4 regions of the Absicoccus intestinalis genome follow, and region 1 is predicted to be linked to each of the others. Evidence: predicted binding sites of a transcription regulator. Region 1 holds the regulator's gene; each other region holds the start of a gene.

Region 1 (3,196 bases):
AGAATTGGCAACATGCGTGATTCGTTCCAACAGGCCTTTATCGACATATTGATTGAAGAATGCCATTTCTTCGGGTGCATGTTCCAAACAATAGTTGATGCAATATTTGATCATGGCTTCAATACAATCCATATCATCGGCTAAATCGGCAAAGGCCAATTCGGGTTCGATCATCCAGAATTCCGAGGCATGACGAGTCGTATTGGAATTTTCCGCACGGAACGTAGGTCCAAAGGTATAGACATTGCGATACGTCAATGCAAAGGGTTCGACATGTAACTGACCAGATACGGTCAATTGCGCATGTTTCCCAAAGAAATCTTGATCATATTTGTCGTCTTTGCGGGTCGTGACAGTAAAGCATTCGCCAGCTCCTTCGGCATCATTGCCCGTAATGATTGGTGTATGGACATAGACAAAGCCTTGGTCTTGGAAAAAGGTATGGATGGCCATGCTCAACACCGAACGCAAACGGAAGATCGCATAATAGCTGTTGGCACGTGGTCGAATATGTGGAATTTCGCGCATATATTCAAAACTGTGACGTTTCTTTTGAATGGGATAATCATGATCACAAGCGCCTAATACTTCAATGGAATCCGCATGGATCTCAAAGGATTGTTTGCCTTTGGGTGTATATACAAAAGTTCCTTTGACTTCTACAGCCGATCCCAAGGTGATCTTTCCCGCTTGTTCAAAGGTTGGTAGATCTTGTTCATAAACGACTTGTACATTGGTAAAACACGATCCATCATTGATCACGATAAAACCAATTTTTTTACTAGCGCGATTGGTACGCACCCACCCTTGAATGTCTACTTTTTGACCATCCAATTGGGCGGCTTGTTCTTTCATTTTTTTAACTAACATTGTTCTTCTCCTCCCAGAAAATAAAAAAATCGCTCCCTAAAAGGAACGATTTAATAAACCGCGGTGCCATCCTCATTTACATATGAATATGTACCCTTTGATCGATGTAACGTATCGAACGAGACTGTCTACTTATTTTCTCCAGTCCAGCTCCACAGGTGTTCTTTGATATCTATTCTTGTCTTTCACCATCACAAGTCGCTACTGTCGATATGTCCGTCCTGTTTCTATGCTTTTTTATTCATGGAATTGGATTCAAAAACCAATTCTTGTATTGATGATACCACATCCACGCTCTTGACAACAACCCCTTTTGGGACATTAAAATGCTTGGATGTAAAATCAATAAATCCGGTAATGCCGCACTCCACCAAGCGATCAACAGTCTTTTGAACGCCGTGCGTGATCGTTAAGATCGCAATGTGACATCCCTGCGGAATTTTTTCTTCTAGTTCATCCATCGAATAGACGGGAACACCATATAATTCCATCCCGATCTTTGATTCATCTCGATCAAAGGCACAAACAATTTCACCGACAACGTAATCCCATTTGTTGTAGTTCATCAAAGCGCGTCCTAAGTTTCCTGCTCCAATGAGAATGATCTTCTCGTCAAAATCGACTCCCAATTGCTGATTAAAGATCTCGACCAATCGATCTACACTATAGCCGTAGCCTTGTTTGCCTAGATTGCCTAAAAAAGAAAAATCACGACGAATCGTTGTGGGTTCAATGTTGACCAGTTCGGCCAATTCTTTGGACATGACACGTTCCACACCGTGTTTTTTTAATTTTCGTAAGGCTTTTAAATAAACTGGATATCTTTGAAAGGTGGCTTTTGGTACATTTTTATTATTATTATTATTATTCGTAGTCATTACAACCTCCGCATAGTTATCTATATTGTAACTGCTTGTGAAGTATTTAGCAACCGTTGTGAATAAAAAAATAGATGTCACAAATCATTTGGACATCTGTCTTTCATCTAACTTTTTCAAAGTGGGATCCACAAATTGAATCAAATCTTGCATTTGCTCTTTGACAATGGAGGCATATCCATACTGAAAGGTATAATAAACAAAAACACCAAACATAAGAAGCAAGGACAGCCAAATTATCAAAAAAGATAAATGAAAAAGCAAGACCAATACGATCAGTGCCACCACAAAAACGAGCGTCGCAATCTGCAAAATACGTACTTTATAGCGTTCTTCATACGTATGTAAAAGGGATGGAAATTCTTTTAGAAAGGCTATGGTAAAAGCATCCAATGGTCGATTGGTAAAAACGACCCCTGCATATGTACGTTTGGGCGTTTGTCTGGCTAAGGAAACTTGTTGCATGCGCATGACCACAAATCGTAAGGCTTCTTCGTTTTTTTCTTTGCGATATTTTCGGCCATATAATTCCATCAATTTTAAATAATCCACATCATACACGGGATCCTGGCTCATTTGGATACAAAGATCATGTAATTGATTCATGGAATTTTGCGAATACGTTCCCAAACTATCTTGCATTAGGCGTTCGACTTGTTTTAAAGCGCCCATATATGGTTGCGTCATTCAACGATCCTTCCTTTCAATCGATCCAGCATTTTTTGTGATAGGATGGCCACAACTAAACCACTCACAATGGAAAGGGCCAATAAGATTGGCAAAAACAGCTGCATAAAATATTGTTGATAGATCCATGTTACGGCAATCACTTGGCCTACGCTATGAAAAGCGGCTCCCAAGATGGAAATGCCATAGATAGAAAATACCTTGACATCGGCACCAATCGACATCGCCAGCAAGCTCAACAAGCCGCCAGATAACGAAAGCCAGAAGGCGACGCTAAAAAGCGTCCCTTGTAGTATGGCGCTTAAAAAGATCCGACCCATACCGACGATCCACATGGATTTTTTATCATAGATCATCAAGGCAAATAAGCTAGCTAAATTAGCGAGTCCAATCTTAAATCCGGGAACGATCATCACGATGGGCACAAAGCTTTCAATGAGTTGTAAAAGAATGCCCACGGCCATCAAAAATCCTAAATTGACACTTTTTCTTGTATTCATCATTGAATCACCGTATCCTCACTGGAATCATTTCCCTCTTCAATTTGAACCACGGTTTCATTGGGAAGACAAACAATGGGCGTATTCGCATTGGATACATATCCTTGTTTGGAACACGTATGATGTGGACTGTTTTCTTGTCGCACGCGAACTGCACCATCTTTCACCTGAATATGAACCGGTCCCAACTTCCCTTTTACGGTATATTCTTTATTCTGTCTTAGATCGATGCGTAATACTTCTTTGTTGGCAACTTGGACA
Region 2 (3,196 bases), on a different contig from region 1:
GATAGGCCGGGCGTTTCCTACATGTGGATAGTTATACACAGTAGGTCCGCACACGTACATAGAAACTTCTCCTGGAACGATGGGTTCTAGTGTTTCTATTTTTTGTGTCAAACTATTGTATAGCTTCATTCTCTTCACTCCCTATTTCTCCTTTTTATTTTTATCCATTTCTAAAGATAAATCACGGAATTGTTCCATCCATTTGGGATCTATTCCTTCTTTTTTCATTTTTTCCAAATAAACTTTATCAAGATCATTGACATCTTTGGTCAATTCGTCCCGATCTTCATCGGATAATTTTTGTCTGATCGCCATGGTTGATTCCTCTCTATGCGTATCTAAAGGATACTCTAAATAGCCACTTTTTTCAATCCAACAAAAAAAGCACTCCGAAGAGTGCTCCTTTATCTGAACATCAATTAAGCTAATTCAGAGAAATATTTGATTGTACGAACCATTTGGCTAGTGAATGAGTTTTCATTATCATACCAAGAAACGACTTGTACTAATGTATTTCCGTCTCCAGTTTCAACTGCCATTGTTTGCGTTGCGTCAAACAAAGATCCGTAACGCATTCCGATGATATCGCTAGAAACGATTTCTTCGTCATTGTATCCATAAGATTCAGTAACAGAAGCTTTCATCTTTGCATTGATGTCATCAACGGTAACTTTTCCTTCTACTTCAGCAACTAAGATCGTTGTAGATCCTGTAGGAGTAGGAACACGTTGTGCAGAACCGATCAATTTACCATTCAATTCTGGAACAACCAAACCGATAGCTTTTGCAGCACCAGTTGAGTTTGGAACGATGTTTTGAGCAGCAGCACGGCTACGACGTTTGTTTCCTTTACGTTGAGGTCCATCCAATACCATTTGGTCACCAGTATAAGAGTGAACAGTTGTCATGATACCAGATTTAATTGGAGCCAATTCGTTTAATGCTTTAGCCATAGGAGCCAAGCAGTTTGTTGTACAAGATGCAGCAGAGATGATCTTGTCTTCTGGAGTCAATGTCTTATGGTTAACATTGTAAACGATCGTCTTCAAATCAGATCCAGCTGGAGCTGAGATGACGACTTTCTTAGCACCTGCATCAATATGAGCTTGTGCTTTTGCTTTTGAAGTATAGAATCCAGTGCATTCCAATACAACATCTACATCTAATTCACCCCAAGGCAATTTAGAAGCATCGGCTTCTTTGTAAATTGTGATTTCTTTTCCACCAACAGTGATTGAACCTTCACCAGCAGCAACTGTATCTGCTAATGCATACGTTCCTTGAGTAGTATCATATTTTAACAAATAGGCTAACATATCAGGGCTTGTTAAATCGTTGATAGCTACTACTTCATACCCTTCAGCACCAAACATTTGACGGAATGCCAAACGTCCAATACGTCCAAAACCGTTGATTGCAACTTTTACTGTCATATCAGTAATTCCTCCTTTAATCAATCATCCATATTATAGAAAATGCCACCCTGTTTGTCAATCGTTTCACAACGTATATAACCGCTTTCATTATCGTTATATCTATCCCCTTTTTTCAATTCATGATAGAATGTCTCCAAGGAGGTTTTTATGAATCAAAATCAATTATTAGACTTGTTAGAAAAAGACGCTCGTTTACGTCCACAAGATCTTGCGGATATCTTAAATGAAAATGTAGAAGATGTCTCCCATCAGATCAAAGAATTAGAAGATAAAAAGATCATATGTGGTTATCATACCGTAATCAACTACAACCGCGCCCAACGAAATGAAAAAGTAATGGCCTATATCGAAGTTTCTTGTTCTCCTCAACGCAATCGTGGCTATGACCAAACAGCCATGGTCATTGCGAACTATCCGGAAGTGACCACCATGTATTTATTGAGTGGTGATTGTGACTTTTTATGCTTGGTTGAGGGCAAGACCATGTTTGAGGTAGCCCGCTTTGTTTCCGATTCCATTGCATGTGTCGATGGTGTGATCTCAACAAAAACCTTATTTGTTCTGAAACAATATAAAGAATCCGGTGTATTGATGGAATCCATCAAAGAAGATGATACCGATAGATTGGTCGTGACACCATAATGAAATCCATTTCTACTGTTGTTGAAAAAATGAAACCCAGTGGCATCCGCAAGTTCTTCGACTTAGCAAGCACCATGGATGATGTGATCTCCCTTGGTGTGGGTGAACCCGATTTTTCCACACCATGGCACATTTGCCAGGCCGCCATGGCCTCGATGGCCGATGGCAAGACACACTATACCGCCAATCGAGGTTTATTGGAATTGCGACAAGAAATTGCTACATTCCACAAAGAACACTATCAACAATCCTACGATCCACAAACCGAGATCGTCGTCACCGTTGGCGGAAGTGAAGCCATTGATATTTCCATGCGCGCTCTATTAAATCCAGGTGATGAAGTCATTGTCATGGATCCCAATTATGTAGCTTATGAACCGGCCGTTGCTTTAGCCGGTGGAGTTTGTGTCCCCATTGTTCTGACCAAAGAAAATGAGTTTAAATTGAAACCAGAAGATCTGAAAGCAGCCATCAGTCCAAAAACCAAAGCCATGATCATCAATTACCCATCCAATCCGACCGGAGGGGTCATGACACATGAGGACTATGCCAAATTAGTACCTATTTTAAAAGAATCTGGTATCTTTGTGGTAAGTGATGAGATCTATGCTGAATTGAGTTTTGATCAAGAGTTTGCTTCTCTATCCCAATTTGATGAAGTCCGTGATCAGATCATTGTCATTAATGGTTTCTCGAAAGCCTTTGCGATGACAGGCTGGCGACTTGGCTATATTCTTGCCAATGCCCCTTTATCGAAAGCCATCACAAAAATTCATCAATATGTCATCATGTCGGCTTCTGTTGCGAGTCAATATGCTGCTATTGAAGCTTTGAAGAATGGCTATCCCGATGTCGTGATGATGCGAGAAGAATACAACCATCGTCGGAACCTATTGGTAAATCGCCTCAATGCGATGGGTCTACATACCAATATGCCGCATGGTACATTTTATGTATTTGCCGATATTCGAAAGACAGGTCTGAATAGTGAAACTTTCTGTAGTCAACTACTAGAAAAAGAACACGTAGCATGTGTACCTGGCAATGCCTTTGGTCCACATGGTGAAGGTTTCATCCGTATTTCTTATGCCTATAGTTTGAATCACATCAAAGAAGCT
Region 3 (3,196 bases), on a different contig from region 1:
ACCTTGTTTTAACATATCGGCAGCTTTTGGCAATCCCATAGTCATAACGACAACTTCAGTGTCTGGGTTTTTATCTTTAATTTCCAATGCAGCTTCCAAACCAGCTAGATCATCGGGGTTCGTAATTGCAGGAACACCATCACGAACCAATGCACCAGTCTTTTTATCAACTGTGATTTCTGTTGAATCGGGAACTTGTTTTTCTAGAACAACGATTTTCATATGAGTATTCAATCCTTTCTTATCGTAACATCGATCCTGAAATTACCATTCTTTGTACTTCAGAAGTACCTTCATAGATTTCAGTGATCTTAGCATCACGGAACATTCTTTCAACTGGCAAGTCACGAGTATATCCATAACCACCTAATAATTGGATAGCCTTTGTAGTTACTTCCATAGCTGTTTCGGATGCAAATAATTTAGCTTCTGCAGCTAATACCGTATAAGGCTGACCCGTTTCTTTAGCCATAGCAGCTTTGTAAACCATCAAACGAGCTGCATCTACTTTGGTTTGCATATCTGCCAATTGGAATTGCGTGTTTTGGAAACGAGCAATAGGACGTCCAAATTGTTTACGTTGTTTTACATAAGGAACGGCTTCATCAATTGCACCTTGTGCCAATCCAACTGCTTGTGCGGCGATACCAATACGACCACCATCCAATGTCTTCATCGCAACCTTGAATCCTTGTCCTTCTTTTCCTAACAAGTTTTCTTTTGGTACTTTTACATTATTGAAGATCAACTCACGAGTAGCAGAACCACGAATACCTAATTTCTTTTCATGAAGACCGAATGTGAATCCTTCCCATCCTTTTTCAACGATGAAAGCAGAAATACCATGATTTCCTTTTGTTTTATCTGTCATAGCGAAGATGATATAAACATCTGCTTCTCCAGCATTTGTGATGAAGATCTTTGTACCATTCAAGATATAATGATCACCATCTAAAACAGCTGTTGTTTGTTGACCGGCAGCATCGGTACCGGCATTTGGTTCGGTTAAACCAAAGGCAGCAATCTTCTTACCTGTGCAAAGGTCAGTTAAATATTTTGCTTTTTGTTCTTCTGTACCAAAAGCCGCAATTGGCCAAGTACCTAATGAAGTATGTGCACTTAATACCGTAGATGTTGTACAGCATTTTTTAGCTAATTCTTCAACAGCTAAGATATAGCTTAGATAATCAGCACCAGCTCCTCCATATTCACGAGGGTATGGGATTCCCAACATCTTTGCTTGGCGCATAGCTTCTACGTTTTCTTTAGGGAATCTTTCTTGTTCGTCTACATCCGCTGCGTTATCTTTAACGACAGTTTCAGCAACTTCTCTGAACAACATTTGCATCATTTGTTGTTGTTCTGTAAAATTGAAATCCATAAATTTAAAGTTCTCCTTTCCTTATTGTTCAACTTCAAATTTGGTATGAAATCCCATTCATACGATGTAATTGTACCGAGAATGCATTCGGTAGTCAATGACTTTGTGAATTTATTTACAAGTAAAAGAAGATAAGCATTCACCTATCTTCTTTCTGTTTTGATTAGTCGAAATCGCGTGTCCACAAACCGGCCATAGCTGGTCCACCACCAACGCAAAGGCTAGCACAACCAATCTTGGCATCTTGACGAATCATTTCATACAATAACGTAACTGTGATACGCAATGCGGAACATCCAACAGGGTGTCCTAAAGAAATACCTGATCCATTCAAGTTCGTTTTGTTACGATCTACGATATATCCGTAATCTTCTTTCAATTTTCTTTCTACACCAATGAATTGAGCAGCAAACGCTTCGTTTACTTCCCAGTAATCAACATCTTCGAATTTAACACCGGCAGCATACAAGCACTTTGGAATTGCAACAGCAGGTCCAAGACCCATGTATTTAGGATCTACACCTTTTCCACAGATGTACATCATTTTAGCCATTGGTTTGATACCTAATTCTTTGGCTTTATCCATTGACATAACAATAACAGCAGCGGCAGCATCATTGATACCAGAAGCATTGGCAGCTGTCGTTACACCATCTTTATTGAATACAGGACGCAATTTTGAAATTGTTTCCATGTTGCATCCACGAATCATATGTTCATCTGTATCATGAACGATATCACCTTTTTTACGTGTATGTTCAATAATTGGAATCATTTCATCCTTGAACTTACCTTCATCTGTTGCTTTGCATGCACGTGAATGTGACATAACGGCTAATTCATCACATTCTTCACGAGTGATTCCATATAATTTAGCAACATTATCAGCTGTACATCCCATATGTCCTTGAGATAATTCATCATATAATGCATCATGCAACAATGAATCATACATTTCAGCTTGGCCAGCTGAAGGAATACTTCCCATACGATATCCCATACGTGCTTTTGGCAACAAGAATGGAGCTTGTGTCATATTTTCGGCACCAACAACCAAACCAATTTCCGTTTTTCCTAATTGTACATCGTTACATGCAATTTCCAATGCACGCATACCAGATGCACAGTTTTGGTTTACAGTAACTGCGTTACTTTCTTTAGACATACCAATACGCATCGATACTTGACGAGCTGGTAATGAACCTTGCATACCACCGTATACTTGACCCATAACGATCTCATCTACATCCGTTGGTTGAATTCCAGCACGTTTGATAGCTTCTTTACCAACTTCGATAGCTAATTCACGGGCAGAAATATTCTTAAATTCACCCAAGAATTTACCAATGGCAGTACGACATGCACTGACAATGACTACATCTTTTGTTTCCATGATTTACCTCCGTATATAATCATTTTACGTGTTTAAAATTACCATAAAAGAATAGCCTTGTCAATATTTTCACAAATTATTTGCGATTTTTTTCACAAATAGATAACCGTTCATTAACGGATTCCCATGTTGGTACCGAAAGAACGCCACCCAGTCCCTCACAAACCATCGCTGCAGCCATATTCGATATGCGAATACAAGAAGGAATATCAAATCCAGAATCCATACCATACGCAAAAGCTCCATGAAAAACATCACCAGCTCCTGTTGTATCCATCACCTTACAGGGATAACTTGGATATACTTGATTTTGATAGATACATCCCTTCGATCCTTGTGTCCAAATACTGGAAGGATTTAATGCTGCTAGTTCATGATAAGAATGAATATCCAACATATTTGTAAATTGCTGGCTACAAATT
Region 4 (3,196 bases), on a different contig from region 1:
TCCAGTTTCCAACAATAATTGGTTTTCTTGCCATGATTGATTCGTCTCCTTTAATAATTAGTCTTTATCGCTAATGATTGCGATACCTGGTAATGTCTTACCTTCCATATATTCAAGTGAAGCACCCCCACCAGTGGATACATGAGAGAATTTGTCTGCATATCCTAATTGTTTTGCGGCTGCAGCAGAATCTCCACCACCGATGACAGTAATTGCATCTGGTAATTCCGAAATGGCTTTACAGATTTCTTCTGTACCTTTCGCAAATTTCTTCATTTCGAATACACCCATAGGTCCATTCCAAACTACGGTTTTGGCACCAGCCAATGTTTCTTTGAACAATTCAACCGATTTTGGACCAATATCCAATCCTTGCCATCCATCTGGAATTTGACCAGCATCGGCATATTGTGTATTTGCATCTTCTGAGAAAGCATCGGCGATCACATTATCAACTGGCAATACCAATTTGTCACCTGCTTTTTCAAGATATTCTTTCGCTAAATCGATCTTATCTTCTTCAACTAAAGAATCACCAATCTTACCACCTTGCGCAGCAGAGAATGTGTAAGCCATTCCACCACCAATGATGACTTTATCGGCTTTCTTCAATAAGTTATCGATGACATCGATCTTGCTGGAAACTTTTGATCCACCAATGATTGCAATGAATGGATGAACAGGATTGTCTACAGCCTTACCTAACATGGTTACTTCTTTTTCTACCAAGAAACCAATCGCATTTTCTTTTAAGTTTGTTGGGATACCAACCGTAGATGCATGCGCTCTATGCACAGATCCAAAAGCATCTTCCACAAATACATCGCCTAAGCTTGCCCAATATTTTCCTAATTCAGGATCGTTCTTCGATTCACCTGGTTCATAACGTGTATTTTGAACAACTAAGATTTCGCCATCTTTCAAAGCAGCTACAGCATTTTCCAATGTAGCCCCTCTCGTTTCTGGGCAGAAACTTACTTTTGTATCTGGCAATAATTCTTGTAAACGAACAGCAGCACATTCCAAATTGTTCTTTGCTTTGTCTTCTTCTGTTTTTACTTTACCTAAATGTGAGAATAATACGACTTTCGCATTGTTTTCAACTAAATACTTGATCGTTGGCAGAGCCATTTGAATACGGTTATCATCCGTGATCACTCCATCTTGTCTTGGTACGTTGAAGTCAACACGTACAAGGACCTTTTTTCCATTTACATCAAGGTCTTTTACAGTTCTTTTTGCCATTTAAACTCCTCCTACTGTATAAATATGCGTATTTATTATAACACTTGATTTTGGGTTTTCCTAGACGTTCGTGTAAAACTTCACAAAAAGAAAACGAGGAGCCATCTTTAACGCTCCTCGATCCATGCATGTACACACCAAATGATATCGATCACACAACCAACGATGCATACGATATCCAATTGCCAAGCTAAACTTGGCTGTTTATGCATCAACCAAGCATAACCAATGATCTCAAATAAGATCAAACATGCAAAAACAATATTGACACAAATCAATCCCCTATATAATTTCATGGTATCCCCTAAACCATAATCCCCTTTCTTACAGCGAAAATAACACAAAACGTATCCTTATTTACTTATGATATTGACGATGATGATTGATCATGAACGCCCGATAGACCTGTTCTAAAACAAGGATCCTTGTCATTAAATGCGTAAACGTTAGATCGGATAATTTCCAACGAAAATCCGCCCGGTCGATCAAAGCTTGCGAAGGACCTAATGATCCCGCAATCACAAAGACCAGATGTGCCCCTTGATCTTGCCACCCTTGCATTTTATGAGCAAAATCAATACTATCCAACATCTTCCCCTTCAGATCCAAAAGAATCACCCAATCCGAAGGTTTGATCTTGTCTAAGACACGCAAACCTTCCTTCTCTTTGATCAATTCCACTTCTTTATCCCGATCGGTATGCACATTCGGTTCATCTTTTACTTCTACGATCTCCATGGTATCAAACGAGGATAAACGCTTTATATATTCTTTCTGTAATTGTTGCAGACTACGATCTTTATTCTTGCCAATGGCAATCAGACGCATTAAATTTGCGCCTCTGCCGGGAATTGACGAGTCAAAGCCACAACATCTTCACGTACACGCTTTGCATAGTCTTCATCATCGTGATCCAAAACATCGACGATCCAATGAATGACTTTTTCAAATTCCGCTTCTTTGAAACCACGAGACGTCATGGCAGCCGCACCAATACGTAAACCAGAAGTCACAAATGGTTTTTCCGTTTCAAATGGAATGGTATTTTTATTCACGGTAATACCAGCCAGATCCAATAGATATTCACCCCGTTTACCAGTCATACCTTTCGAACCTTTTAGATCCACCAACAACAAATGATTGTCACTACCACCAGAAACCAAACGATAACCCGCATCCTGGAAGCCTTTGACCATGACTTGTACATTCTTCAACGTTTGTTCCATATAAGTCTTAAAACCTGGCTGCATCGCTTCATATAAACATACACCCTTAGCCGCAATGACATGTTCCAATGGTCCTCCTTGTAGACCTGGGAAAATGGATGAATTTAATTTCTTACCAAATTCTTCTTTGCAGAAAACCATACCACCACGAGGGCCACGCAAAGTTTTATGGGTCGTTGTTGTTACAAAATCCGCATATGGAATCGGGCTTGGATGCAGTCCACACGCAACCAATCCGGCAATATGAGCCATATCCACCATCAAATAGGCACCACATTTATGGGCGATTTCACCAAAACGCTCAAAATCAATGATTCGTGGATACGCAGACGCACCCGCTACGATCAATTTTGGTTTGATGACCATGGCCATGTGCTCCAATTCATCATAATCAATTCGTTCTGTTTCTTTATTCACATTGTATTCAATGAAATGATAAAGTTTCCCTGAAAAATTGACACTGGAACCATGCGTTAAATGACCACCCGATGTTAGATTCATTCCCATCACAATATCACCGGGTTGTAGGATCGTATTGTATACAGCCATATTGGCTTGTGCCCCTGAATGCGGCTGTACATTCACAAATTCGGCACCAAATAATTTCATGGCACGATCTTTCGTTAATTGTTCAGCTTTGTCCACATTGACACAACCACCATAATAACGATGACCTGGCAACCCTTCCGCATATTTATTGGTCAATACCGAACCCTGCGCTTGCC

What was found. The regulator Rex, encoded in region 1, represses fermentation and respiration genes when NADH is low (regulators of the CRP and FNR family bind a similar motif). The targets are predictions, from matches to a motif close to GTGAANNNNTTCAC.
Region 2: the regulator Rex is predicted to act here: its motif matches at 1,490-1,503, upstream of gap (type I glyceraldehyde-3-phosphate dehydrogenase).
Region 3: the regulator Rex is predicted to act here: its motif matches at 1,487-1,500, upstream of MOZ64_RS02340 (acyl-CoA dehydrogenase).
Region 4: the regulator Rex is predicted to act here: its motif matches at 1,316-1,329, upstream of MOZ64_RS08230 (phosphoglycerate kinase).

The regions. Positions count from the first base shown of each region.
Region 1 covers NZ_JALBUS010000008.1:32,429-35,624, forward strand. The annotation lists gene asnS (asparagine--tRNA ligase) at 1-870, opposite strand, end outside; gene MOZ64_RS06420 (redox-sensing transcriptional repressor Rex) at 1,098-1,748, opposite strand; gene MOZ64_RS06425 (hypothetical protein) at 1,833-2,435, opposite strand; gene MOZ64_RS06430 (Gx transporter family protein) at 2,432-2,938, opposite strand; gene MOZ64_RS06435 (NusG domain II-containing protein) at 2,935-3,196, opposite strand, start outside.
Region 2 covers NZ_JALBUS010000007.1:99,770-102,965, forward strand. The annotation lists gene cysS (cysteine--tRNA ligase) at 1-129, opposite strand, end outside; gene MOZ64_RS06255 (hypothetical protein) at 142-315, opposite strand; gene gap (type I glyceraldehyde-3-phosphate dehydrogenase) at 420-1,433, opposite strand; gene MOZ64_RS06265 (Lrp/AsnC family transcriptional regulator) at 1,584-2,078, shown strand; gene MOZ64_RS06270 (pyridoxal phosphate-dependent aminotransferase) at 2,078-3,196, shown strand, end outside.
Region 3 covers NZ_JALBUS010000003.1:23,951-27,146, reverse strand. The annotation lists gene MOZ64_RS02345 (electron transfer flavoprotein subunit beta/FixA family protein) at 1-222, opposite strand, end outside; gene MOZ64_RS02340 (acyl-CoA dehydrogenase) at 242-1,381, opposite strand; gene MOZ64_RS02335 (thiolase family protein) at 1,545-2,774, opposite strand; gene MOZ64_RS02330 (carbohydrate kinase family protein) at 2,851-3,196, opposite strand, start outside.
Region 4 covers NZ_JALBUS010000012.1:46,952-50,147, forward strand. The annotation lists gene tpiA (triose-phosphate isomerase) at 1-34, opposite strand, end outside; gene MOZ64_RS08230 (phosphoglycerate kinase) at 58-1,245, opposite strand; gene MOZ64_RS08235 (hypothetical protein) at 1,353-1,541, opposite strand; gene MOZ64_RS08240 (23S rRNA (pseudouridine(1915)-N(3))-methyltransferase RlmH) at 1,603-2,073, opposite strand; gene glyA (serine hydroxymethyltransferase) at 2,073-3,196, opposite strand, start outside.